One region of the Paenibacillus sp. NPDC055715 genome, then DNA from elsewhere that is predicted to be linked to it. Evidence: a T-box and tRNA genes for the amino acid it is inferred to sense, from the RefSeq annotation. Region 1 holds a T-box; the other regions hold tRNA genes.

Region 1 (8,013 bases):
TCGCACGGCGGATATCGTTCTGTGCTCGGCCAAAAAAAATCAGGGCTTTGATCGTCTGCTGGACGTGGTTTCCGAACTGCGCGGCAATCGGGATGTGTATGTGGTCGGTGCAACAAATGTTGGTAAATCCACGCTCATTAACCGCTTGATCCGTGATCATAGCGATATGGAGCAGGAGTTAACAACATCCCGTTACCCGGGAACGACGCTGGATATGGTGAATATTCCGCTCGACGACGGTAAGCATATTATTGATACACCGGGTATTGTGTATCCTTGGCGTTTCAGTGAAATCGTGTCCCGACAGGATTTAAGCGCTATTATGCCGGACAAGCCGCTGAAACCTGCTGCTTATCAGTTGGACCCCGGACAAACCCTGTTTTTTGGTGGGATGGCCCGGTTTGATTTTGTAGAAGGTCAACATCAATCGTTCACCTGTTACATTAACGGCGGTCTTAAAATTCATCGCACCAAGCTGGAGCGGGCGGATCAACTGTTCGAAGATCATGCCGGAGAACTATTGTCGCCGCCGACACGTGATCAGTTGGCAGATATGCCGGAATGGACAAGACATGAGTTCCGCATTCCCCGTAAATCTCAATCGGATATCTATATCTCCGGTCTGGGATGGATCAGAGTTAATAGTGAGAACGGGGCTTTGGTAGCGGTTCATGCTCCTCGGGGAATCCGTGTCCTTTTACGGCCTTCGTTGATTTAACGGATGTTGAACCATGTGATAGGGCGGCAAGGAACAGATTCAGGTTCCTGCCGCCGTTCATGTATTTGTGCAGCCTAATATTTTGCGATATGGGGGAGAACGAAGATGAGCAGCGGGGAGTCTGGAGTGACCGAACAAGGTCTTGTATTATTGGGCGTATTGGGTGATCCCATCAAGCACTCCAAATCACCTCTCATGCATAAAGTAGCTTTACAGGCAGCGGGGATAGAGGGAGATTTTGTTCCTCTTCACGTCAAGCCGGATCAGCTGGAGGACGCCATGAAGGGGATTCGGGCTTTCCATTTCCGCGGAGTTAATGTGACAATTCCCTATAAAGTTGAGGTTATGAAGTATTTGGATGAGATTGATGAAGGAGCCAGACTCATCGGCGCTGTAAACACGATTGTGAACGACAACGGGCGACTCAAGGGTTACAATACGGACGGGATCGGCTACGTGCGTTCTCTCAAAGAAGAGACTTCGGTTAAGCTGAAAGGCACAAGAATTGCGATCCTCGGAGCCGGAGGTGCTGCCAGAGGTGTGATTCATGCGTTACTGGAGGAACAGCCGGAATCGGTCATTATTTTGAATCGGACACGCGATAAAGCTGAGCAGCTGGCATTGGAGTGGACGACGGAAGCAATCCCTGTGGCGGGCTATTCTAACGATGAAGCGGAGCGCGTGCTTGCATCGGTGGATGTGCTGATCAATACGACCTCAGTAGGAATGTCTCCTCTATCCGATGAGCTTCCGCTGGAAACGAGTCTGATTCCAGAAGGAATCATTGTGAGTGATTTGATCTACAACCCGTTAGAAACGAGATTTTTGCGCGAAAGCCGTGAACAACGCGGCTGCACCGTGCATGGAGGTTTGGGTATGTTCGTGTATCAAGGAGCGGTGGCTTTTGAGTATTTTATGGGCGTATCCCCTGCTGTAGACGAAATGAGAACCGCTGTGCTGAGAAGCCTGTCGTAAGTCGGATTTTACACTAAAATTATGGAATTGCTGCATGGCATATGTGGTTATGAAGGAGTTAAGTATACATGTTAACAGGTAAACAAAAAAGGTATTTGCGCTCGATGGCGCATCATCTGGACCCGGTTTTTCAAGTAGGAAAAAACGGTACGAACGAGCATCTTATGCGTCACATTAACGATGCAATTGAAAAGCGTGAGCTGATGAAGGTGCAGATTTTGAACAACTGTCTGGATGACAAGCATGAAATTGCGGAGGAACTGGCTGCGGAAACAGGTTCCGAGCTTGTCCAACTCATCGGGAGTACGATTATTTTGTACAAGGAATCTCGTGATAACAAGCAAATCGAGTTGCCTAGAGGATAACACACGGGGAGAAGACTATGAAGATCGGTATTATGGGCGGTACATTTGACCCGATTCATATTGGACATCTGCTGGCTGGAGAAGCGGCAAGGGATGCCTATGCGCTGGACCATGTATGGTTCATGCCTTCCCATATCCCTCCGCACAAGCATCAGGCGGGGGCGAGCGGCACAGAGCGACTGGAGATGACGAGTGAAGCAGTGGCGGGCCATCCTGCTTTTGAAGTGCTGGATATTGAAGTGCTTCGCGGCGGGGTATCTTATACCATTGACACGATCAAAGAGCTTCAGGAGCTGCATCCTGCTGTGGATTTTTATTTTATCATCGGCGCGGATATGGTAAATTACTTACCTCATTGGCAGGGGATTGAGGAGCTGGCACATCGAATTTGTTTTATCGGTGTCCGGCGTCCCGGTTTCCAGCTTGCGCTGAATGAACTGCCGCATTATTTGCAGAACAAGGTACTGCTGGCGGATATGCCGGTGGTAGATATTTCCTCGACGGATATTCGGGAACGTGTTGCGGAAGGGCGCACCATTCGCTATCTTGTGCCTGATCGTGTGCATGACTACATTACAAGGGGCGGTTTGTATGAAGTACAGCCGTGAGCAATTGATGGAGGCCGTATCCGGTCAAATGCCTGAAAAACGCTGGAAGCACACACTGGGGGTCATGCATACCTCCTTGGAACTTGCCAAGCGGTATGGCGCAGACCCGGATAAGGCCGAATTGGCGGCTATTTTGCATGATGTAGCGAAATATTGGCCCGTTCAGCAGATGGAGGAAGTGATTCGTAGTCATCCCGAATGTGACCAGGAGCTTTTGCAGCATGACAAGCAACTGTGGCATTCTGAGGTAGGATATTGCGTTACAGCGAGAGACTATGGGGTGGAAGACCCTGAAATACGGAATGCTATTCGCTGGCATACCTCAGGACGTGTGGGTATGAGTTTGCTGGATAAAGTCGTGTGTCTCGCTGATTACATCGAGCCGGGACGGGATTTCCCTGGGGTCGAGCATATCCGCAAGCAGGCGAAAAAAAGTTTGGAGCAGGGACTTGTAGCAGGATTTGATTCCACGATTTCACTGCTGCTAGAGAAGCAAAAGGTTATTTTTCCGCTGACGGTACTGTCGCGAAATGATCTGATTCAACAACTTAAACAGAGAAAATCGGAGGTTCATGAATGACCATAACTAATGAGAAATTAATGCAAATTACGGTTGAGGCCGCTGAAGATAAGAAGGCCATGAATATTGTAGCCCTTGACTTGCGGGGCGTATCCCTTGTCGCGGATTATTTTGTAATTTGCCACGGTAATTCGGATACCCAGGTACAGGCGATTGTGACGGAAATTCGCAAACGCGCTCATGATGAAGGTACGACAATCAAAGGCATTGAAGGAATGAATTCGGGTCGCTGGGTTCTGATGGACTTGGGAGATGTTGTAGTGCATGTCTTCCATCGCGACGAGCGCGAATACTATAACATTGAAAGACTTTGGTCAGACGCTAAGGTTGTGGAGAAGGTATGAATCTGATTGCTGGTACTTATGTCACGATTATGGTTGATCGTGAGGTATCCCCTTTCGGCTATTTTCTCACAGTTGGCGATCAGGATGTATTGCTGCATTATACGGAGCTGACACGTGAGATCGAGGTTGGAGAACGGCTGGAAGTATTTATTTTTCACGATACAGAGGACCGTTTGGCCGCTACTATGAAAAAGCCGTTTCTGTCGCTTGGCGAACTGGCAAAGCTTCAGGTGGCGGATGTGCATCCGCGTTTGGGTTGTTTTCTGGAAATGGGATTGGGTCGTCAATTGCTGCTGCCGATTCGCGAGTTGCCTGAGAATCGGGATTTGCATCCTCAGGTGGGTGACTACGTCTATGCCATCATGGAGCATGATAAGCAGGGCAGGCTGCGGGCGAAGCTGGCGGGTGAGCAAGAGCTGGCTCCGTTGTCCTTTCATGCACCTGATTCATGGCTAAATATGTGGGTGCAGGCGACGGTGTACAAGCCGCTTCAGATGGGTACGTTTGTCCTGGTGGACGGAGGCGTGCTTGGTTTTGGCGCGATTGGCATGATTCATTCCTCGGAACGCAACCGGATGCTTCGTTTGGGTGAAGAGGTTAAAGTACGGGTCACACTGGTTCGTGAAGACGGTCGGGTGAATCTGGCGATGTCGCCACGCAAGGAAGTGGGCCGTGATGAGGATGCGGATCGGCTAATTGCCTTTCTGAAAGAGCGCCCGGGTGGCGGTATGCCTTATTCCGACGCAACGCCGCCGGATATTATTAAGCAACGGTTCGGTATCAGTAAATCCGCCTTCAAGCGTGCGATGGGCAAGCTGATGAAGGATGGGCTAGTTACACAAAAGGAAAACTGGACCTACCTGGTGGAAAAAATGCCTGAACCGAAGGACGGGAATGGGGAATAAAATTTGGCTTCTTACCGGAAGTTTGCCTATGTGTATGATGAGCTGATGCAGGACATGCCGTACCCGGACTGGCTGCGTTTTGCTCGGCAGGCCTGGAATCAGCATGGTATGCCGCATACGGTGGCTGAGCTGGGCTGTGGAACAGGCTCCATTACGATTCCACTGGTCAACTCGGGCTTCGAGGTAGCTGGCATCGATTTGTCTTCAGATATGCTGGCGGTAGCCCGTCGCAAAATGGAAACAACCACGCAAGGACAGCGTTTGTTCCGTGAGGGCAGCATCCGCTGGATAGAGCAGGATATGAGGGAATGGAATTTACCGGAGCCTGTGGATTCTGTCATTTCTTTTTGCGATTGTCTGAATTACTTGCTGGAGGAAAAGGACATTGCTGCTACTTTTCGCAGAACGTATGCCGGCCTTAAGCCTGGCGGAACCTTTCTATTCGATGTACATCATCCCCAGACGTTTGTGCGTTACGATGAGGAGCAGCCCTTTGTACTGGACGAGCACTCCATCTCATATATCTGGACTTGTGCGTTGGACACTTCGCGCTGTGAAATTGAGCATCATCTCAGCATTTTTGCGAGAGCAGAAAATGAAGGACGTGATGTATATCAGCGGTTCGAAGAAATACACGTGCAGCGTGCCTACGACCCGGACTGGATGAAGACGGAACTGTCCAAAGCCGGTTTTCGCGATGTGAAGGTATATGCGGACTTTGAATGGGTAGAAGCAGTAGATGACGCAGCCAGATTATTTTATGTTGCTGTAAAATAGCGAATCTTCATCAAGCGAATATAGAAAAAGAAAGACGCTTTTCATGATGACATGAAGGGCGTCTTTCTGCATAAGAGATTCAAATTATATATTTACTTTATAGTTCAGTTGAAGTTCATCACCCGGTACACCGCGAATGCCCCAATTCTGTTTCGGTGTCTCAAATATAGTAATTTCAAGATCCTGCGGGGCAATGCCTAAATCGTTAATTTTTTGAAATAGCAGCTGGATGAGGTGCTTTTTAGCCTCTGTTGTTCTGCCTTCAAACACACTAATTTCAATAATGGTGTATGCCTCCGAGCGATCGTGGGTAAATACGAAGTCTTCCTGATTCATAGGGAAAAAACGATGAAACCTTTTGTCGGGGGGATATTGGAACGCATCCACCACAGCGGAATGAATCACATCTGAAAGTTGCTCCTTAATCGGATTCAGGGCTTCTTTTATTCCGTAAATTTTAATTTGTGCCATATCTCATCTCACCTTTCTCATCTCATCTCAACTCATCTCAACTCATTTCAATCTGGCTCGTAGTTATTATAAAATATTTCTCTCCGTGTGTCATGAAGCAAACGAATGAAGTTGGTGTTTAGCACCAAATGTAGTCCTTATTTGACTTTTTTCGCGGTTTTCAATATAATAGTGCCATTATTAACGGTTAAACAATCGCTGATGAGGAATAGTAGTTTTGTCTGGACATGTAGAGAGCCGGCGGATGGTGCAAGCCGATTGACAGTGCAAAGTGAACTCGCCTCGGAGATATGCGCCCAACGCAGGAATGCCCTATACAGGTGCTTGTACCCTGTTATTAACCCGCATCGGATCACCTCCGTTATCAGGTGCAAAGGGAGTAGAGGGCGAAGCACGCTTTCTGCTAACTAGGGTGGTACCACGGGAATATAACCTCTCGTCCCTAGCGCTGACACGCTACGGGATGCAGAGGTTTTTTTGTTGCATACCGTTTGAGGAGGAAATGACAATGACAGACACACAGCCGAAGCACGGCTATCAACCGCAAAGTATTGAACCAAAATGGCAGAAATATTGGGATGAGAACAAAACGTTCCGTACCGGGGAAGAGCCGGACAAACCGAAGTTTTATGCTTTGGATATGTTCCCGTACCCGTCTGGAGCTGGTCTGCATGTAGGCCACCCGGAAGGATATACGGCAACGGATATTGTTTCACGGTATAAAAGAATGCGCGGCTACAACGTATTGCATCCGATGGGTTGGGACGCCTTCGGTCTGCCTGCCGAGCAACATGCGCTGGATACGGGAGAGCATCCACGTGAAATTACGGTGAAAAATGTAAATAACTTCCGCCGTCAAATTAAATCACTCGGCTTTTCATACGACTGGGATCGTGAAATCAGTACAACAGACCCCGATTATTACAAATGGACACAGTGGATTTTCATCCAGCTGTATAAGCGCGGTCTGGCTTATGTAGCTGAAGTGCCTGTGAACTGGTGTCCTGCATTGGGAACGGTGCTGGCGAATGAAGAAGTAATTGACGGCAAGAGTGAGCGTGGCGGTCATCCGGTTATCCGCAAACCGATGCGTCAATGGATGCTGAAAATTACGGAATATGCGGATCGTCTGCTGGACGATTTGGAGGAGCTGGATTGGTCCGAAAGCATTAAGGATATGCAGCGGAACTGGATCGGCAAGTCTACAGGGGCAGAGGTTCATTTTCCGATTGAGGGCCATGACAAGCAACTGACGGTATTTACAACTCGCCCGGATACGCTGTTCGGCGCAAGCTACTGTGTGCTGGCTCCTGAGCAGGAATTGGTGGATGTTATCACTACACCTGAGCAAAAGGATGCCGTAAATCAATACCGTGAACAAGCTGCCCGTAAAAGCGATCTGGAGCGCACGGATTTGGCAAAGGATAAAACGGGTGTCTTCACAGGCGCTTATGCAGTGAATCCAGTGAACGGTGAAAAGCTGCCGATCTGGATTGCCGACTATGTGCTGGCTGGCTACGGAACAGGCGCGATCATGGCTGTACCAGGTCACGACACACGTGACTGGGAATTTGCGAAGCAATTCGGGCTGAATATCATTGAGGTTGTCCAAGGTGGGGACGTGGCTAAAGAGCCATACACCGAGGATGGTCCGCACGTCAATTCAGGCCCGCTGAATGGACTTACGAATGAGGAAGCCATTCCGAAGATGATTGAATGGTTGGAAGCCGAGGGTAAAGGGCAAGGAAAAGTGACGTACCGCTTGCGCGACTGGCTGTTCAGCCGTCAACGCTATTGGGGCGAGCCGATTCCGGTGATTCATCTGGAAGATGGAACGATCAAAACAGTTCCTGAGGATCAACTGCCACTCGTGTTGCCGGAAATGGATAACATCAAGCCTTCAGGCACAGGGGAGTCCCCATTAGCGAATGCGACGGACTGGGTAGAAACCATTGATCCCGAGACGGGCTTGAAAGCACGCCGCGAGACGAACACCATGCCGCAATGGGCGGGAAGCTGCTGGTATTACCTGCGCTATATTGATCCGCACAATGATAAAGAGCCTGTATCCAAGGAGAAGCAGCGCGAATGGCTGCCTGTGGATCTGTACATCGGCGGAGCGGAACATGCAGTTCTTCACTTGCTGTATGCCCGTTTCTGGCACAAGGTGCTGTATGATATCGGCGTTGTAGAAACGAAAGAGCCTTTCTACAAGCTGGTCAACCAAGGTATGATTCTGGGCAACAATAATGAAAAAATGAGTAAATCAC
Region 2 (8,013 bases), on a different contig from region 1:
CACTTGAGTGATACTTTGAACGAATTAAAGCGGATTTTTCTTAAAATCGACAACGCTACTACGTAATTGATGTAAGCAAACTGACGGAGGGCCGCCGTTTTCTTCGGAAAACAGGCGGTTTTTGTTGCATATTGTGGTATAATGAAAACCAACATACATAATTCGGGAATTTTAACATACGTGATCTTTGAAATGGAAACAGGAAACATGATATCGTTATTGGAGAGCCTGCTAGGGAGGAAGGGACTTCTATGCAATCTATTTACCAACGAATTGAGGAGCTTATCAAGGAACGGGGAATGACGAAAAAGGCGTTCTGCAAGCAGTTGGGTATTAGTACAGGGAATTTTGGTGATTGGAAGAGAGGCAAGACGACACCGGGCACGAATAAGCTCATTGAAATCGCTTCGTTTTTTGATGCCAGTCTGGACTGGATCATGTTGGGGCGGGATGTACAGGGTGAGGTGCTGAGGGAGTCGAAGGACCCTTATTTTTTTGATGCATATGGGCAACTGAATTGCCAGGGAGAGCAGCTTAGTAAAACAGAAAAGGATTTTATATTTGAGTATATTGAATTTACCCGCTTCCGTAAAGAGAAAAAGCAGGAAAATTCAACTACGGAATAAACGAGTGCAGCTATTAAAGTGATGATTACCGAATAAGTATGGTTGTAATGTTGGTTGGAATTTTGGGGATAGCTCAAGAAAAGTTAGGGTGTCGGAGGGGGATAATTTTGGGAGACCAAACGATTTATCAGCGAATTGAAGCCTTGATTAAGGATAGGGGAATGACGAAGAAGGCGTTTTGTGAAAAGCTCAAAATCAGCTCGGGGAATCTTGGGGACTGGAGAAGAGGCAAAACAACGCCGGGAACGATGCATTTAATCCAGATTTCGGACTTTTTTAATGTATCGCTGGATTGGTTAATGAAAGGCGTCAAGCCAGGTGAGGGCGTACTTCAGGAGCAGAAGGCTGCTTATTTTTTTGGAGTGATGGGGCCATTGAATTACCAGGCAGAGGACCTGGATACAGAAGAACAGAATTTCATATTAGAATATGTGGAATTTGCGAAATATCGTAAGCAAAAAGGTGAGAATGACAAAACACAGCCTGAATGATCTTCTCGCTAAAGATCACTCAGGTTAAAAACCCGTAAAACGGACCGGTGGGTTCGATTGACGAGTTTATTTGGTTTGCCGACGTTATAGCGTGCCGTATACTTGGGGGACGCTCACATCGTTGGTTTCAGAGTGGTGGTGCCTCCTTATAATCGTTATCGTCGATGTTGAGGATTGCAGCAACTTGTTTTCTGTGCCTTTGTGCTTTGCGGGTGCCGTGAATCAGATTGGACAAGCGTGAAGGCGGGATATTATGCGTTTCACAAAATGTTTTCTGATCCAGCCGAAGTTCGACAAGCCTTTGTTTGATGGCCCACCCGAAGGAGGTAACAGGCATTTTGTTGTTCAAGTGAAATCGCCCCTTACGGATTCTTGCGGAATAATTGGTGTGTTATAATAATCATCAGTAAACATGTTATAATTAACCATCTGAAACTATGATACACGTTTATACGTGTTTTTACAATCTTAAATACGTAATTTGGATAAAAATATTACTTATTAAAGTGATGGATGGTCTGAATAATCCATCGGGAGCCTGTTAATTGTACGAAATTGCAGTTGTATTCTGGATAAAAAAGCACTCTGTCACTGAAGAAAGTGGTGGGAGTGCTTTTGGCGTTGGTGCTGGAAGGGTGAAAACAGGCATCAGGGGGATGCTGGAGGCGTGTAATGGGGCAGGACGAAGAAATCAGTTAATTTCACCCGCGCTGGCGGTTGCTGCTCATATAGGGTGGCTGAACAACGATATAAAGGTTTTTGATAGCCATGCCATCGAGGGATGTGAGCTGAGGATGCAGATCGGTACGTACATAGTGTTCCAGGTCTTGCAGACAGGTTAAACGGCTCATTTAAAATATTTATTGTATTTATGTTTACAAATAGAATACAAGGGAGTATAATAAACCTGTTGCCTCGAAACATTAGAATTTGCGGTCGTGGTGGAATGGCAGACACGCTATCTTGAGGGGGTAGTGGGCGTACGCTCGTGGAGGTTCGAGTCCTCTCGACCGCATTACATGCAAGACACAGTTAAAAAAGCATTCTGACACGTTTTTAACGTGATTGGATGCTTTTTTTTGTTATATAAGCTGCACTAAAATATCCCTTTTTCCTAGCCACAGGAGCAGCCGCCTGGATTGGCTGCTTGTGAACGGTGATGAAGTGGCCTATCAGCTTTGCTGCAAGAGCTTCTCAATATCCCCCGCCAGTTTATCCGGAGTTGTCTGTGGGGCATAGCGCTTAAATACGTTCCCTTCGCGTGTAATCAAAAATTTAGTAAAATTCCATTTGATCGCTTTGGAGCCGAATATGCCTGGAGCTGTTTGGGTGAGGTAGCGGAATAAAGGGTGCGCCTGATCGCCATTGACATCTATTTTGGCAAACATCGGAAATGTAACTCCATAGTTGATTTGGCAAAACTCCGAAATGTCCTCGCTGGAACCCGGCTCTTGCTTGGCAAACTGATTGCTGGGAAACCCCAGGATTTCAAGACCCTGCTCATGGTATTGGTCATATAGTTCTTGTAGCGCCTTGTATTGGGGGGTTAGCCCGCATTTGCTGGCTGTATTCACGATGAGCAGAACTTTACCATCATATATGGACAACGGAATCTCTTTCCCTTGCAGAGTTTGTGCATCATATTCATAAACGGTCATGGTTTCCCTCCTGATTTGGTTTTCTACAATTAAATTGTAAGAAATTTAACGAAGGTTTGCAAGTCTATAATAGATGTAATGCGACGTCTGCAACTGTAAAATCGTATTTTGTCCAAAACGGAAAATTGCACTGCAAATGGGGCGAATTGCGTTGTTTCTCATCGTAAAAACAGGCTCAATCGGCGCTTATCAGGTGCATACAGCAGTTTTTCTTTCTCTTTTACAAAAAAAGGACAAAAAATGCTCTCCATACGCCAATATTGACATGCCTGATATTTTTGAAAAGAGATGAAAAACCGAGCTTGAAGGAGCTGGGAGAAGGATATTTATGTTGTAAGCGCTATAATTAATCTCTTATGCTCCAAAGGCGGATTTATAACCCCGCAGGTGAGCTTTACAGTATTCCTTGCGCGGGTGTATGATTCAGACGTAATTTCAAATGAAGTGAATGAAGCAGCAACGAATTGTCTATAGCGCTGAATTTTGCAGTTGCAAAAGCGGGGGAACCAAACGAGATCTATGCGGCTTTTAGAGGTCCGTGTGTCTCATGGGGTGAATTTTCCGGCCAAGTGCCAGAAATAGGGCGACTCTCACGTCCGAATCCGACAGCTAACCTCGTAAGCGTACAGGGAGAGGCAACAAACCGCCGTGTGCAGCCATGGTTTATTTTATCATGGGTATGTAAGAAGCCGGAGGAAAGCCTTTTTCCTTTGGCTTCTTTTTGTTGTCTTTTTATACCGGGAGAGGAGCTACTGATGGAAGGTCGGCTAATCATTGTCACTGCACCGAATGAATCGGGCAGAAATTTTGTGAAATTGCTTATGTTCAAAAAACTGGCGTTTGCGGTTCTTACGAATAGCGCTCAGGAGGAACGACAGCTCAAAAAAATGGGTGTGGAGCATATTGTTCGGATCAATACGATGCAAGCAGGGAAATGGAATTTTCCCAAAAAAGAAATTGGTTGCGTGTATTTGTTCGAGAACAGCTTGAATCTGACTTGCCGTTTTCTGCAAATATGCCGGCCGCTGACATCAGATTCGATCTATGTCATTACGCACGGCTATAATCCTCAAGGGATTTATCGAGGTTTGGGAGCGGACCATGTGATCTACACTTTGAATGGAGAGGTGGGTTTCCTGCTGAACGGATAGTCGTATAGGTAATATAAATAAAAATTTTCGCATTCATTGTATGGTGATTGTACGAGGATGTAAGAATGACGATCTGAGGACCGATACGGGAGGGTTATGAACATGATGGATATATACATGCTGCTCGTGATGGCTGTGAGTTATGGAGTGATACTGATGTTTGTACGCTGGTGTGATGCGCAGACCTCCAAAGGAGGGCGAAAAGGATGATGGTTGTGCTTACGCTTACGGCTATTGTGTTTGTGTATTTAATCTACGCACTCCTGAATCCTGAAAAGTTCTAATCAGCTAAACAGGATAAAGCGGGCGGGGGACAGCAGATCAAGGATGAGGCATCAGAGGTAGCGGGCTTTCGCAAACGTGTGCACTCGCTTGGTGCTATGAACCCGTCTGTTGTTCCAAACGCAGGAGCATTTTGGAGGAGGGAATAGATGATGGAGTTGCTGCAAATTGGAATTGTGATTGTGATATTGCTGCTCTTGGTGAAACCAGTGGGCACCTATATTTATCATGTATTCTCAAATGAACCGAATCGGACGGATCGGGTGTTTGGCGGAACGGAGAAGCTGATTTATAAGGTTATAGGTTTGAAGAAGTTGGAGAGCATGCGTTGGACCACGTACGTTATGAGCTTCATTGCTACGAATGTCGTGCTTGTGGCGATCAGCTATGTGCTGCTGCGCTTGCAGGGACTGCTTCCCGGTAATCCGGCTGGAAATGGCAATATGGAAGCGTCACTGGCATTTAATACAGTGATCAGCTTTATGACCAACACGAATCTCCAGCATTACAGCGGAGAAAGCGGGCTTACGCATCTGACGCAGATGGCGTTCGTTACGATGATGATGTTCACTTCGGCTGCTTCCGGATTTTCGGTTGCTGCGGCTTTTATGAGAGGATTGACGCGGCGCGGTGAAGGAATGGGCAACTTTTTTCAGGATTTTATCAAAGCGATTATACGGATTTTTCTGCCGTTGGCCTTTGTGCTTACGCTGGTGCTGGTCGGACTGAAAGTACCACAGACGCTTCAGCCTACGGCGGATATTACGACGTTGAGCGGAACACAGCAGCAGATTGCTTTGGGACCCGTTGCTTCGCTGGAATCGATTAAGCATTTGGGTACGAACGGGGGCGGTTTTGCGGGAGCCAATTCGGCGCATCCTTTTGAAAATCCAAGTCCCTGGACGAATGTGCTGGAAATTTTGGCGATGTGGGTGATGCCAGCTTCTCTGCCGTATACCTTTGGGCTGTTCGCTCGTAATCGCAAGCAGGGCTGGATTATTTTTAGCTCGATGATGGTATTGTTCCTTGTATTCCTATCCATTACGTATGTGTCGGAGAAAACGGGCAATCCGTTGATTCATGCACTGGGTGTGGATGCTTCTCAGGGAAGCATGGAAGGGAAAGAGGTTCGCTTCGGCATTGGACAATCGGTGCTGTTCACGGCGGTAACGACGGCGGCTACGACAGGTTCAGTCAATAATATGCACGATACACTGACCCCGCTGGGCGGTATGGCTGCTTTGGGAGAAATGATGCTGAACGTCATTTTCGGCGGTAAGGGTGTCGGGCTGATGAATATGCTGATGTACGCGATTCTGGGTGTGTTTATATGTGGATTGATGGTCGGCAGGACCCCGGAATTTATGGGCAGGAAAATTGAAGGCAAGGAAATGAAGCTGATCGCGATTGCCATTTTGGTACATCCGTTTCTCATTCTAGTGCCGACTGCTCTCGCCTTTATGAGTCATTGGGGATACGATGCGGTCACAAACCCCGGATATCATGGGTTGACTCAGGTGATATATGAATATGCGTCATCTGCGGCTAATAACGGTTCGGGATTTGAAGGTCTTGCGGATAACAACGTATTCTGGAACACGACAACAGGGGTTGTTATGTTCTTCGGACGATATGTATCTATAGTTGCATTGTTAGCTGTAGCGGCTTCATTGAATACTAAAGCACCGACTCCAGTGACGACGGGCACACTTCGCACAGACAACAAGCTATTTGGGGCGATTTTAATCGGGGTTGTGCTGTTGATTGGCGCGTTGACCTTTTTGCCCGTCATCGTATTGGGGCCTGTGGCTGAATTTCTGACCATGTGAAGAAGATGAACAGGAAGAAGAAAATGAGAATGGATGAACGGGGTGCTCGATCATGAAGGAACAACGCAAACGCATGCTGGATAAAAGCATCTTGAAGCATGCGATCAAGGATAGCTTTATGAAATTAAATCCGATGATCATGATGAAAAATCCTGTCATGTTCGTCGTGGAGATCGGCACACTGGTCGTGCTGCTTATGCTGCTGTTCCCCGGTTATTTTGGAACTGGCAACGAAATGGGCTTTAATCTGGCGGTTTTTATCATCCTGCTGTTCACGTTGCTCTTTGCTAACTTTGCCGAAGCGCTCGCGGAAGGGCGGGGTAAGGCGCAAGCGGCCTCTTTGAAAAAATCCAAGCAGGATACACAAGCAAGCAAACTTGTCGGGGATGAGATTCAGGTGGTCAGCTCGACCGAGCTGCGCAAAGGTGACATTGTGATGGTGTCCCAGGGCGAGATGATTCCGAGTGATGGTGAGGTGATTGAAGGTCTTGCCTCAGTGGATGAATCAGCGATTACGGGGGAATCGGCTCCGGTGATCAAGGAATCGGGCGGTGATTTTTGCTCGGTAACCGGCGGGACGCGCGTGGTCAGTGACCGAATTAAGGTGCGGATTACGACAGAGCCGGGTGAGACGTTCATCGATAAAATGATTTCGCTCGTGGAAGGCGCACAGCGGCAAAAGACGCCGAACGAAATTGCACTGAATACCCTGTTGATCAGCTTGACGATTATTTTTCTGATCGTGGTGGTGACACTGGCACCGATTGCCCGTCATTTTAACATTGACTTGCCTGTTCCCGTGCTTATCTCATTGCTGGTCTGCCTGATTCCGACCACGATTGGAGGACTGTTGTCAGCCATCGGGATTGCCGGTATGGACCGGGTCACCCAGTTTAACGTGCTGGCGATGTCAGGCAAGGCGGTAGAAGCATCCGGGGACATCAATACGATGATTCTGGACAAAACGGGTACAATCACCTTCGGTAACCGAATGGCGAGCCAATTCGTGCCTGTAGGGGGCGTAGAGGAGACAGAGTTAGTAAAGTGGGCTGCGATGAGCTCGATGAAGGATGAGACGCCTGAGGGGCGCTCAGTTCTGGAGTTGATGCGTAAGCAGGAGCACATGCTGGATGAATCCTTGGCAGCAGGCGGAACCTTTATCGAGTTCAAGGCGGAAACCCGGATGAGCGGTCTGGATCTGGCCGATGGACGAAAGGTACGTAAAGGCGCGGTGGACTCTGTCCGGCAGTGGGTACTATCGCAAAACGGCAGCGTTCCAGCCGATCTGGAGGAAAAAGCGAATCAGGTGGCCTCTGAAGGAGGTACGCCGCTGGCTGTCGCGCTGGATGATCGGATATATGGCATTATTTATTTGAAGGACACGGTGAAGCCGGGCATGAAGGAGCGGTTCGATCAGCTCCGGGAAATGGGTATCCGTACGATCATGTGTACCGGGGATAATCCGCTGACGGCTGCGACGATTGCGCGGGAAGCGGGTGTGGATGATTTTGTGGCTGAAAGCAAGCCGGAGGATAAAATCGCAGTCATTCGCCGTGAGCAGGATCTGGGCAAGCTGGTTGCCATGACCGGAGATGGCACAAATGATGCCCCTGCGCTGGCGCAGGCTGACGTCGGGCTGGCCATGAACAGCGGTACAGTTGCAGCCAAGGAAGCCGCCAATATGGTGGACCTGGATTCCGATCCGTCCAAAATTATTGAGGTAGTCGCTATCGGCAAGCAGTTGCTTATGACACGAGGTGCTTTGACAACGTTCAGTATCGCGAACGATGTTGCCAAATATTTTGCCATTATTCCGGCGATGTTCATGCTGGCGATTCCGCAAATGAGCGCATTGAACGTGATGGGGCTTGGCTCTCCGCTGTCTGCTATTTTGTCGGCGCTGATCTTTAATGCTGTTATTATTCCACTTCTGATCCCGCTGGCCATGAAGGGCGTGAAGTATAAGCCTATGAGCT
Region 3 (8,013 bases), on a different contig from region 1:
CGCTGCGCTTGCTCGATACAGCCCTCATGTAAACCCTTTTCTTTCATAACCTTAAACAGCAAAGAAATATACAGAGGCACAACTGGAATAGCCGAGCTGGACTGTGTAACCAAAGCTTTATTTACAGAAACGTAAGCTTTACCATGGTAACGCTCCAGTTGCTTCGTTAAGGTATGGGCTGTGGCCTCCAGGTCATTTTTGGCTTGGCCAATGGTTCCTTTACGGTAAATGGCCTCCGTGATCTCTGGACCAATATACGAGTAAGCCAGTGTGGTTATCCCTTCAGCCAGCAGATCAGCTTCTTCCAGCGCCTTTAGCCATAAGAACCAGTCTTCGCCCCCCATTACCGTTATCGTATTTTCGATTTCCTCCTCCGTAGCCGGCTCCAGCGTAATCTCCGATACGACACCTGTATTGGTATTCACCGTTTTATCAGAAAAAGGCTGCCCGAGGGGCTTGAGAACAGAGTTGAAAGTTTCACCCGTATCAGGGTGCGTCCGTCGTGGTGAGGCGACACTATACACAATCAGATCTACCTTGCCCAGCTTTTCCTTGACCAGTTTCAACGTCTCCTGCTTGATTTCATGGGAAAAAGCGTCTCCACTAATGCTTTCTGCTATGTAGCCAGCCGCTCTAGCCGATTTCTCAAAGGCTACAGTGTTGTACCATCCAGCCGAAGCTGTGCGTCCTTCTGAAGCGGGGCGTTCATAGGATACACCTATGGTATCAGCTCCCATACCAAAGCTGGCAGCAATGCGAGAAGCCAGCCCATAGCCGGTGGAAGCCCCGATCACAAGTACCTTCTTGGCTCCTTGTATTGAAGGATTTTCTTTGATGTAGTCGATTTGACGATTGACATGAGCCGCACATCCTCCCGGATGCGCAGTAGTACAGATAAAGCCACGGATTTTCGGTTTAATAATCATTGCAAGTGTCCCCCTACTTTGGTATTCATTTAATATAGATGGAATGGTTGTCCAGTCATAACTATATAGCAAATCAGCTTGAGGCTCAACCTTTTACGGGTGTAATACAGCAGTCAGCATCTCATTCAAGGTTGCTGCCACCTTCAAGCTGGGATCTAAATCGGGGTCTAGTATAGCCACATTCATGCCTACTATTTGAGGTGATTTCAGCAAGACTTTAAGAACATCCGTGAGCGTTCCGCACTGAAGCAGGTAATGCCCTCCTTTTTTGCCTCTTCTATAATGCTCGGCAGGATCTCTATTTCCTTAATGACAATCATCTGGATGCACATCCAGATGAACCAGTCCGTAATTCCCCTTTCGCGCCAGCGCCAAGGCGCTTCCCAGCAGCACACTGCAATCTGATCCCCAAATAAAGTCCCGTCGTTATATGTGTACTTCTTAGGATATGCAGGCTGAGACAGCCTTGTAACAGCATGTGCTCCGGTCGCTGTGTGAAGACCTAACTCTTCGAGGACAGCGGGAAGCTTCCAACAGCCTCGTTCTCTATCGTCTGGGTGCCTGCTAAAGGCCAAGATTGGTGAGAGCACTTTCACCTTCGATCTATTAAATAGTTATGATCCCTACTATGACGAGCCGGAACGGCTTGACAGTCCGGAACAATTAAATGACCTATTGCAAAAGCATGGAGTGTTATGCGATGAAACAGTAACTCTGAAGGAGCTAACAGCCGTGCATGCTTACCGCGATAGACTGCGCGATTTGATTATTAGTGGAAGTGATGAACAACTGGGAGAAGTTCTGACGGAGTTTGATTTGCGTTCCCCTCTACGTCCACGATTCAATGCACAGGGAGACGGCAGCTTTCGTTATGTTTACAATCCGCCTGACAAAAACATAGGCAGCTTGGCCGAGCGTATTCTGGCGGTCTGTTCGCATACGCTCGGAAGAGAGCTGACCCTGTACGGAAGACCAAGACTTAAAGTTTGCATTTCAGATCCTTGCCGTAAAATATTTTCCGATCATTCTAAAAACGGACTACAGCGGTTCTGTAGCAAACGGTGCTCCACCCGTTTTCATGTCAAGAAACACCGGGAATCACAATGAAATATAGGGTCAGGTAAATGACTAATGCCGCTCATCCCTTTTTATTACCACTACTACTATAGATAACATAAAAAAGGTTCGTAATTGCTCATGCAGCAATTACGAACCTTTTTTATGTTAATGATGCGGTCGAGAGGACTCGAACCTCCACGGGGGGTTAGCCCACACGGACCTGAACCGTGCGCGTCTGCCAATTCCGCCACGACCGCATAATACGTAATCAACCCGATGTTTATCTATGTAACAAGGCCATAAATAATGTCCAGCACATATAATCACCGTAATTAAGATTATATCGCCCATAGAGAATAAAAGCAAGCCATTTTTATGTTATATTTTCTATGCATAATTCCCGAAAACTTGCGAAAATAACTGGATATCTCTTACCATATATGGCAATATGAACGCATCAGGAACGGAGGTGCGGGCACGTATTAATGAATACATGGATGACTACAACACTGATCGGTATCCATGGAAATTAAAAAAGATGACTCCTGATGAATACAGGAACCATCTATTAACAGCATAATCTAACTCTTTTCTTTTTTGTGCCCACAAATAGGATCACAGTTCAGACCGTCTACGGACGGTCTTTTTTATTTTTAACATCACACTATCGTAACAAGATTACATACTGGGTTAAGCAGCAACATGATCAAATCCGATTGAAAGTATATCGGTCCAACACCCATTCAAGAGGAATCCATTGATCCAGAAACTCGTAAAAAGGAATTAGTAATGGTTTGGACAAGACACAACCATCATGAAGGTACGCTGTCTCAATGAAACAAGGCTCTGCTCCCGTATGATTACAACCAAAGCAGAACCTTTTACATTTTTTATAAAAACCGATTATATACGTTCTCTCATTATAGCCCATAAACCTCGGTATATAAAATTTGTCTAAACGGAGCAAAATCCTGTTCTGTCAGCGCATACGGATAGCTCATAATTTGAAGCCTCAGATCGGCCTGTCCTTCCCTCAAAGGAGGCTGTGCATACTCAAAATCGTTGAGATGGAATCCCAAGCGTTCATAAAAACCAATTCTTCTCCGAGTCCATTCATCCTCAGGTGGCTCAACCTCCAGCACTACCGGTTTACCGGACTGTGAAATAAATCTGTTCATGAGCTTTTTACCTAACCCACCACCACGTATCGCCTGATCTACCGCAATATGCTCTACAAACCGAAAATGTGTAAATTCCCAGCCTGCCAGAAAAGCGACCGTATGCCCATGTTGATCCTTTTCTGTGATTAAGCGATAAGAAGGATGAATAAGCAGAGCATTTTGCGACGCAAAGGTTCTGCATTCCGTTTCAGGAAAAGAGGCTTCCATAATCGCATACACTTGGGAGAATTCAAGTTCATTCATTTTATATTTTCAACTCCTTTAATTTAACTTCAATTTCTAATTTAATCCAATAATATTAAATCACTGAAATCAAAATTATGTCTTTTTAGACCTTCTGTAATTCCATAAGCGTCTGCAAAATATGCTCCAACAGCTCTGGGATATCCTCCATCTGATCTTCATTAATTTGTCTGGAAAATTGAAGCTCGATCTTGTTTTGGTATGTAGCTACCTTCTCCCCATAAACAAAGCAGAGCGTTTGGACTGGCCTAAGATCCGGCTTCCAAATGTGCGTCAATATATCTTCAATCTGACTGCATTGTGTTTCAACCTCACGAATCTCCATATAGAAGCTGAGCAGCAGCACACATCCGGGGATCTGATCTTCAATCTCCAAAATTTCCGCAGCCAAGTTGTTTAAATCTGCCTTTAAGCGAATTTCTGCTGTCACACCGAGTCGTTCCGTCAGCCTGAACTGTATAGCGAATTCGCGCGACATCACAGACATTTCCAATCGATCAATCCGCTGTGTGACTTCAATACGTGAATCCAGATTATCCAGATCATATACTGCATTTTCCATAGCTACTTTTAAATTATCAAAAATCGTCGGGTCGAACATGTTCATTTCACCTCTGCCTGTCATTCTATATGATTCATTCATCTAGCATTCAAATAGGTTTTCAATCAAACGAGTATATCATAAATGTAGGCAGCCAAGAAATATATTGATTTTCCAGCAAAAAAGCTTTCTAACAAAACCTATAATCAACTGAATAAGAGCCATATTGGGTGTTCATATGTCTTGTAAAATGTTATTTATTGTTGATTTTTGTAAAACATCATATTAGGAATGTAGCTGTATCATAGAAGAATATAAATGGCCAGTTCGTAATGACACCAAGGGACCCTACAGATTTCTGTAAATTCATGACCGACCGTGCCGGAGTAAGAAGCAGGGGATGCGGGAAAACTACGATGTGTATACAATTCAGGGAGATAGATATTCTGAAAACTTTTTAGATACAAATGTTGAAAAAGATAAGGAATACTACCTAGCTGTCTCTGCACTAGAGCTTCAACCTGAAGGACATATATTTGACTATAGAGTCTCTTCTGCTAACTACACCAAAAGCCGCGTCCCTATCTCAAGGGGCGCGGCTTTTGGAAGTTCAGTTATTCCATTCGGTACACTCAATCATTTAAAGCCCCATTTATTTCTTACGACAGACGGGAGCTAAAATCCTCGTAGGAAAACTGCCGGATTACCTTGATGCCTTCTTCGTCGTTGTAGCTGGCGATGGCTGGCAGGTTGACTCCGTTAAACATGTGGTTTTTGACCATCGTATAATGGGCCATATCGCAGAACACAAGCTTGTCTCCGGGCTTCAATGGCTCTTTAAAGGAATAGTCCCCAATCACATCTCCTGCCAAGCAAGTAAGTCCACCGAGTCTGTAGGTGTGTGCATACTCACCAGGCTTGCCTGCATCAATGATATTCGGGCGATATGGCATAGCCAGTACATCAGGCATATGACATTCAGCCGAAGTATCCAGAATGGCAATATCCATTCCGTTCTTCATCGTATCCAGGACGGTAGCAACCAGATAACCGGTATTCAAAGCGATAGCTTCGCCCGGCTCCAGGTAAACCTGTACACCATATTTATCCTGAAAATATTGGATGCAGCGTACCAGCGTGTCCAGATCATAGTCTTCTCTGGTGATATGATGACCGCCGCCAAAATTAAGCCATTTCATTTGCTTAATGTACGGCCCGAATTTCTCATCCACGACTTTAATGGTGCGCTCCAGCGTGTCAGAATTCTGTTCACACATCGTATGAAAATGAATACCGTCCACGCCATCCAGATCCTCAGGCTTAAAGTTAGCCAAGGTCACACCCATTCTGGAATTGTTGTAGCAAGGATCATACAGTGGCGTTTCGATTTCCGAATATTCCGGATTAACCCGAATGCCGATGTCGATTTTTTTGGAAGTTACGCCCTGCACTCTGCTTTTGAACCGTTTCAGTTGATCGAAGGAATTGAAAACGATATGGTCAACATACTCCAAAAGTTCATCAAATTCACTGTCCACATAAGCTGGTGCGTATACGTGAACCTCCTTGTCCATTTTTTCGCGACCGAGTCTCGCCTCGAACAACGAACTGGAAGTTACACCTTTTAAATATTTTCCAACCAGAGGAAAGGTCGAAAACATCGAAAATCCTTTCAGAGCGAGCAAAATATTGCAGCCTGTTCGCTCTTGAACAGAATTTAAAACCTCAAGGTTTTTCACAAGAAGTCTTTCGTCAACAAGGTAACAAGGTGATGGAAGTCCGCTAATATCAATATTCATGGCAGGCCTCAATCAAGCAACGTTGGCGTAAAGCTCTCTTGCCATGGCAATCCGTTTTTATTCAGTGCTTCCATGAATGGATCTGGATCAAATTCCTCAACGTTGTATACGCCTGGTTTTTTCCAGATACCTTTAATGATAAGCATTGCGCCGATCATGGCAGGAACGCCAGTCGTGTAGGAAATGGCTTGGGAGCCAACCTCTGCATAACATTCCTCATGATCACACACATTGTATACATAATACGTTTTCGGTTTTCCGTCTTTAACGCCTTGGATGATACATCCAATATTCGTTTTACCTTTGGTTCTAGGTCCGAGGGAAGCCGGGTCTGGCAAAATGGCTTTCAGGAATTGCAATGGAATGATTTGTTGTCCTTCATAATCAATAGGCTCAATGGAAGTCATGCCTACGTTTTGAAGCACGTTCAAATGATTCAGATAATTGTCCGAGAAAGTCATCCAGAAGCGGATTTTTTTCACGCCTTTAATATTCACTGCAAGAGATTCCAGTTCTTCATGATACAAAAGATATATGTTTTTCGGTCCGATTTCAGGAAGGTCGTATACCTTTTTCTCGGAAAGCGGCTCAGTTTCAATCCACTCTCCATTTTCAAAGTAACGGCCCTTCGCCGTAATTTCCCGAATATTAATTTCCGGATTAAAGTTAGTTGCAAAAGGATATCCGTGGTCCCCTGCATTCGCATCTACAATATCAATCGTATGAATTTCATCAAAATAATGCTTTTGAGCATAAGCCGTAAATACTCCAGTCACGCCTGGATCAAAACCGCTGCCCAGCAGAGCTGTAATGCCCGCTTTTTCGAATCTTTCTTTGTAGGCCCATTGCCAGCTGTATTCAAACTTCGGCGTATCCGGCGGTTCATAATTCGCCGTATCAACGTAATGAACGCCTGTCTCAAGGCAAGCATCCATAATCGTTAAATCCTGATAAGGGAGAGCCACATTGATAACTACATCCGGTTGAAAGCTTCGAATCAGGTCAATGACCATGTCGGTGTTGTCAGCATCCAGCTGAGCCGTTTGTATCTTCGTACGGCCTCCACCCAGCTTTTCTTTAAGCGCATCGCATTTCTTAACAGTTCTGCTCGCGATACAAATTTCTTCAAATACATCTGGGTTTTGGCAACATTTATGCACCACAACGCTGGCCACGCCACCGGCGCCAATAATCAATGCTTTTCCCAAAATAAATAACCTCCTTATTCCATACGCTAATCGCTAATCATTCCTGCAAACAAAATGATTATAAAGACATCCTACCAAATAATCAAGAAAAACGATAATTTGCAATGTGAAAATTCACACCACTATGTCACAAAAATTTTACAATTCCCAAATTCAGGAATGAAAACGCCATGATGTGAAGAGAACAAAAGTGCTTTCCAAGGCACTTCGAGGAAGTCAGTACACGTTTTCGGAAGTTTTTTTGCATTCCAAGAAACAGCCTTAAACAGTTAATATTATATTATTTCCAGTAAAATGATTGGATGATACTGTAAGGCTTCATCTACGATATCAGCCGCACTCAGATCGCGTAGATCGAATCACTGGCCGCCGGATGGGGCGTATTGTGCATCACTACCGTCAGCATGCTATCGATTCCCTCTTCCGTTCCCTCGCCTCGGATTAAATTTTGGAACTCCAGGTTGTCTCGACCCAGACTCATGTAATCTCCCTCCTCTTTTTATCATAAATAAAGCCGCCCCCGGTGCGGGAACGGCTTGTGCAAAACTAAAACAAAACCTTGTTAAACCATGATTTTGCAAATATCGTTGGTAAACTCAACCGGGTCTTGCAGTGGCAAGCCTTCGATCAACAGGGCCTGATTATACAGCAATGCCGTATAGAGATTGACCTTCTCCTTGTCCTCGGCAAAAGCCTCTTTCAAAGAGTTGAACACCGCATGGTTGATGTTGATCTCCAGCACTTTATTCGCTTTTACATCAGCGTTGTTCGGCATGGCGTTCAAGATTTTCTCCATCTCAATCGTCACTTCGCCGTCTGCGGACAGACACACCGGATGCGTCTTCAAGCGCTTGGAGGCTTTAACACTCGATACCTTGCCTTCCAGCAAACCATTCATATACTCGAACAGCTCTTTGTTGTCGTTTTGTTCCGCTTCTGTTTCTTTCTCGTTCTCGTCAGCCTCAATACCCAGATCGCCACTCGATACGGATTTGAATTCTTTCTCCTTGTAGCTCAAGAGCATTTTAATAGCGAACTCATCAATATCATCGGTGA

What was found. A T-box is a leader RNA that pairs with one kind of tRNA and senses whether it is charged. The one in region 1 lies ahead of leuS (leucine--tRNA ligase), so its partner is inferred to be a tRNA-Leu.
Region 2: it has a tRNA-Leu gene. The T-box ahead of leuS (leucine--tRNA ligase) is inferred to sense a tRNA for this amino acid. The anticodon was not compared.
Region 3: it has a tRNA-Leu gene. The T-box ahead of leuS (leucine--tRNA ligase) is inferred to sense a tRNA for this amino acid. The anticodon was not compared.

Annotation. Positions count from the first base shown of each region.
Region 1 is NZ_JBSHGA010000002.1:220,606-228,618, forward strand. Features, by position in the region: gene yqeH (ribosome biogenesis GTPase YqeH) at 1-718, shown strand, start outside; gene aroE (shikimate dehydrogenase) at 824-1,693, shown strand; gene yhbY (ribosome assembly RNA-binding protein YhbY) at 1,762-2,058, shown strand; gene nadD (nicotinate-nucleotide adenylyltransferase) at 2,076-2,666, shown strand; gene yqeK (bis(5'-nucleosyl)-tetraphosphatase (symmetrical) YqeK) at 2,650-3,246, shown strand; gene rsfS (ribosome silencing factor) at 3,243-3,590, shown strand; gene ACWGOO_RS05410 (CvfB family protein) at 3,587-4,495, shown strand; gene ACWGOO_RS05415 (class I SAM-dependent DNA methyltransferase) at 4,499-5,272, shown strand; gene ACWGOO_RS05420 (tautomerase family protein) at 5,357-5,743, opposite strand; T-box leader at 5,933-6,190, shown strand; gene leuS (leucine--tRNA ligase) at 6,252-8,013, shown strand, end outside.
Region 2 is NZ_JBSHGA010000001.1:820,219-828,231, reverse strand. Features, by position in the region: gene ACWGOO_RS04150 (MarR family transcriptional regulator) at 1-66, shown strand, start outside; gene ACWGOO_RS04145 (helix-turn-helix domain-containing protein) at 252-626, shown strand; gene ACWGOO_RS04140 (helix-turn-helix domain-containing protein) at 734-1,117, shown strand; gene ACWGOO_RS04135 (hypothetical protein) at 1,245-1,466, opposite strand; gene ACWGOO_RS04130 (hypothetical protein) at 1,663-1,959, shown strand; tRNA gene ACWGOO_RS04125 (tRNA-Leu) at 2,050-2,132, shown strand; gene ACWGOO_RS04120 (glutathione peroxidase) at 2,290-2,775, opposite strand; gene ACWGOO_RS04115 (hypothetical protein) at 2,912-3,067, shown strand; cyclic di-AMP (ydaO/yuaA leader) riboswitch at 3,240-3,415, shown strand; gene ACWGOO_RS04110 (hypothetical protein) at 3,531-3,926, shown strand; gene kdpF (K(+)-transporting ATPase subunit F) at 4,133-4,210, shown strand; gene kdpA (potassium-transporting ATPase subunit KdpA) at 4,361-6,037, shown strand; gene kdpB (potassium-transporting ATPase subunit KdpB) at 6,090-8,013, shown strand, end outside.
Region 3 is NZ_JBSHGA010000001.1:427,539-435,551, forward strand. Features, by position in the region: gene fabV (enoyl-ACP reductase FabV) at 1-926, opposite strand, end outside; gene ACWGOO_RS01965 (hypothetical protein) at 1,133-1,501, opposite strand; gene ACWGOO_RS01970 (CGNR zinc finger domain-containing protein) at 1,503-2,033, shown strand; tRNA gene ACWGOO_RS01975 (tRNA-Leu) at 2,158-2,242, opposite strand; gene ACWGOO_RS01980 (IS3 family transposase) at 2,422-2,565, shown strand; gene ACWGOO_RS01985 (GNAT family N-acetyltransferase) at 2,906-3,409, opposite strand; gene ACWGOO_RS01990 (hypothetical protein) at 3,495-4,010, opposite strand; gene ACWGOO_RS01995 (hypothetical protein) at 4,351-4,629, shown strand; gene nspC (carboxynorspermidine decarboxylase) at 4,610-5,749, opposite strand; gene ACWGOO_RS02005 (saccharopine dehydrogenase family protein) at 5,758-6,957, opposite strand; gene ACWGOO_RS02010 (hypothetical protein) at 7,298-7,438, opposite strand; gene htpG (molecular chaperone HtpG) at 7,520-8,013, opposite strand, start outside.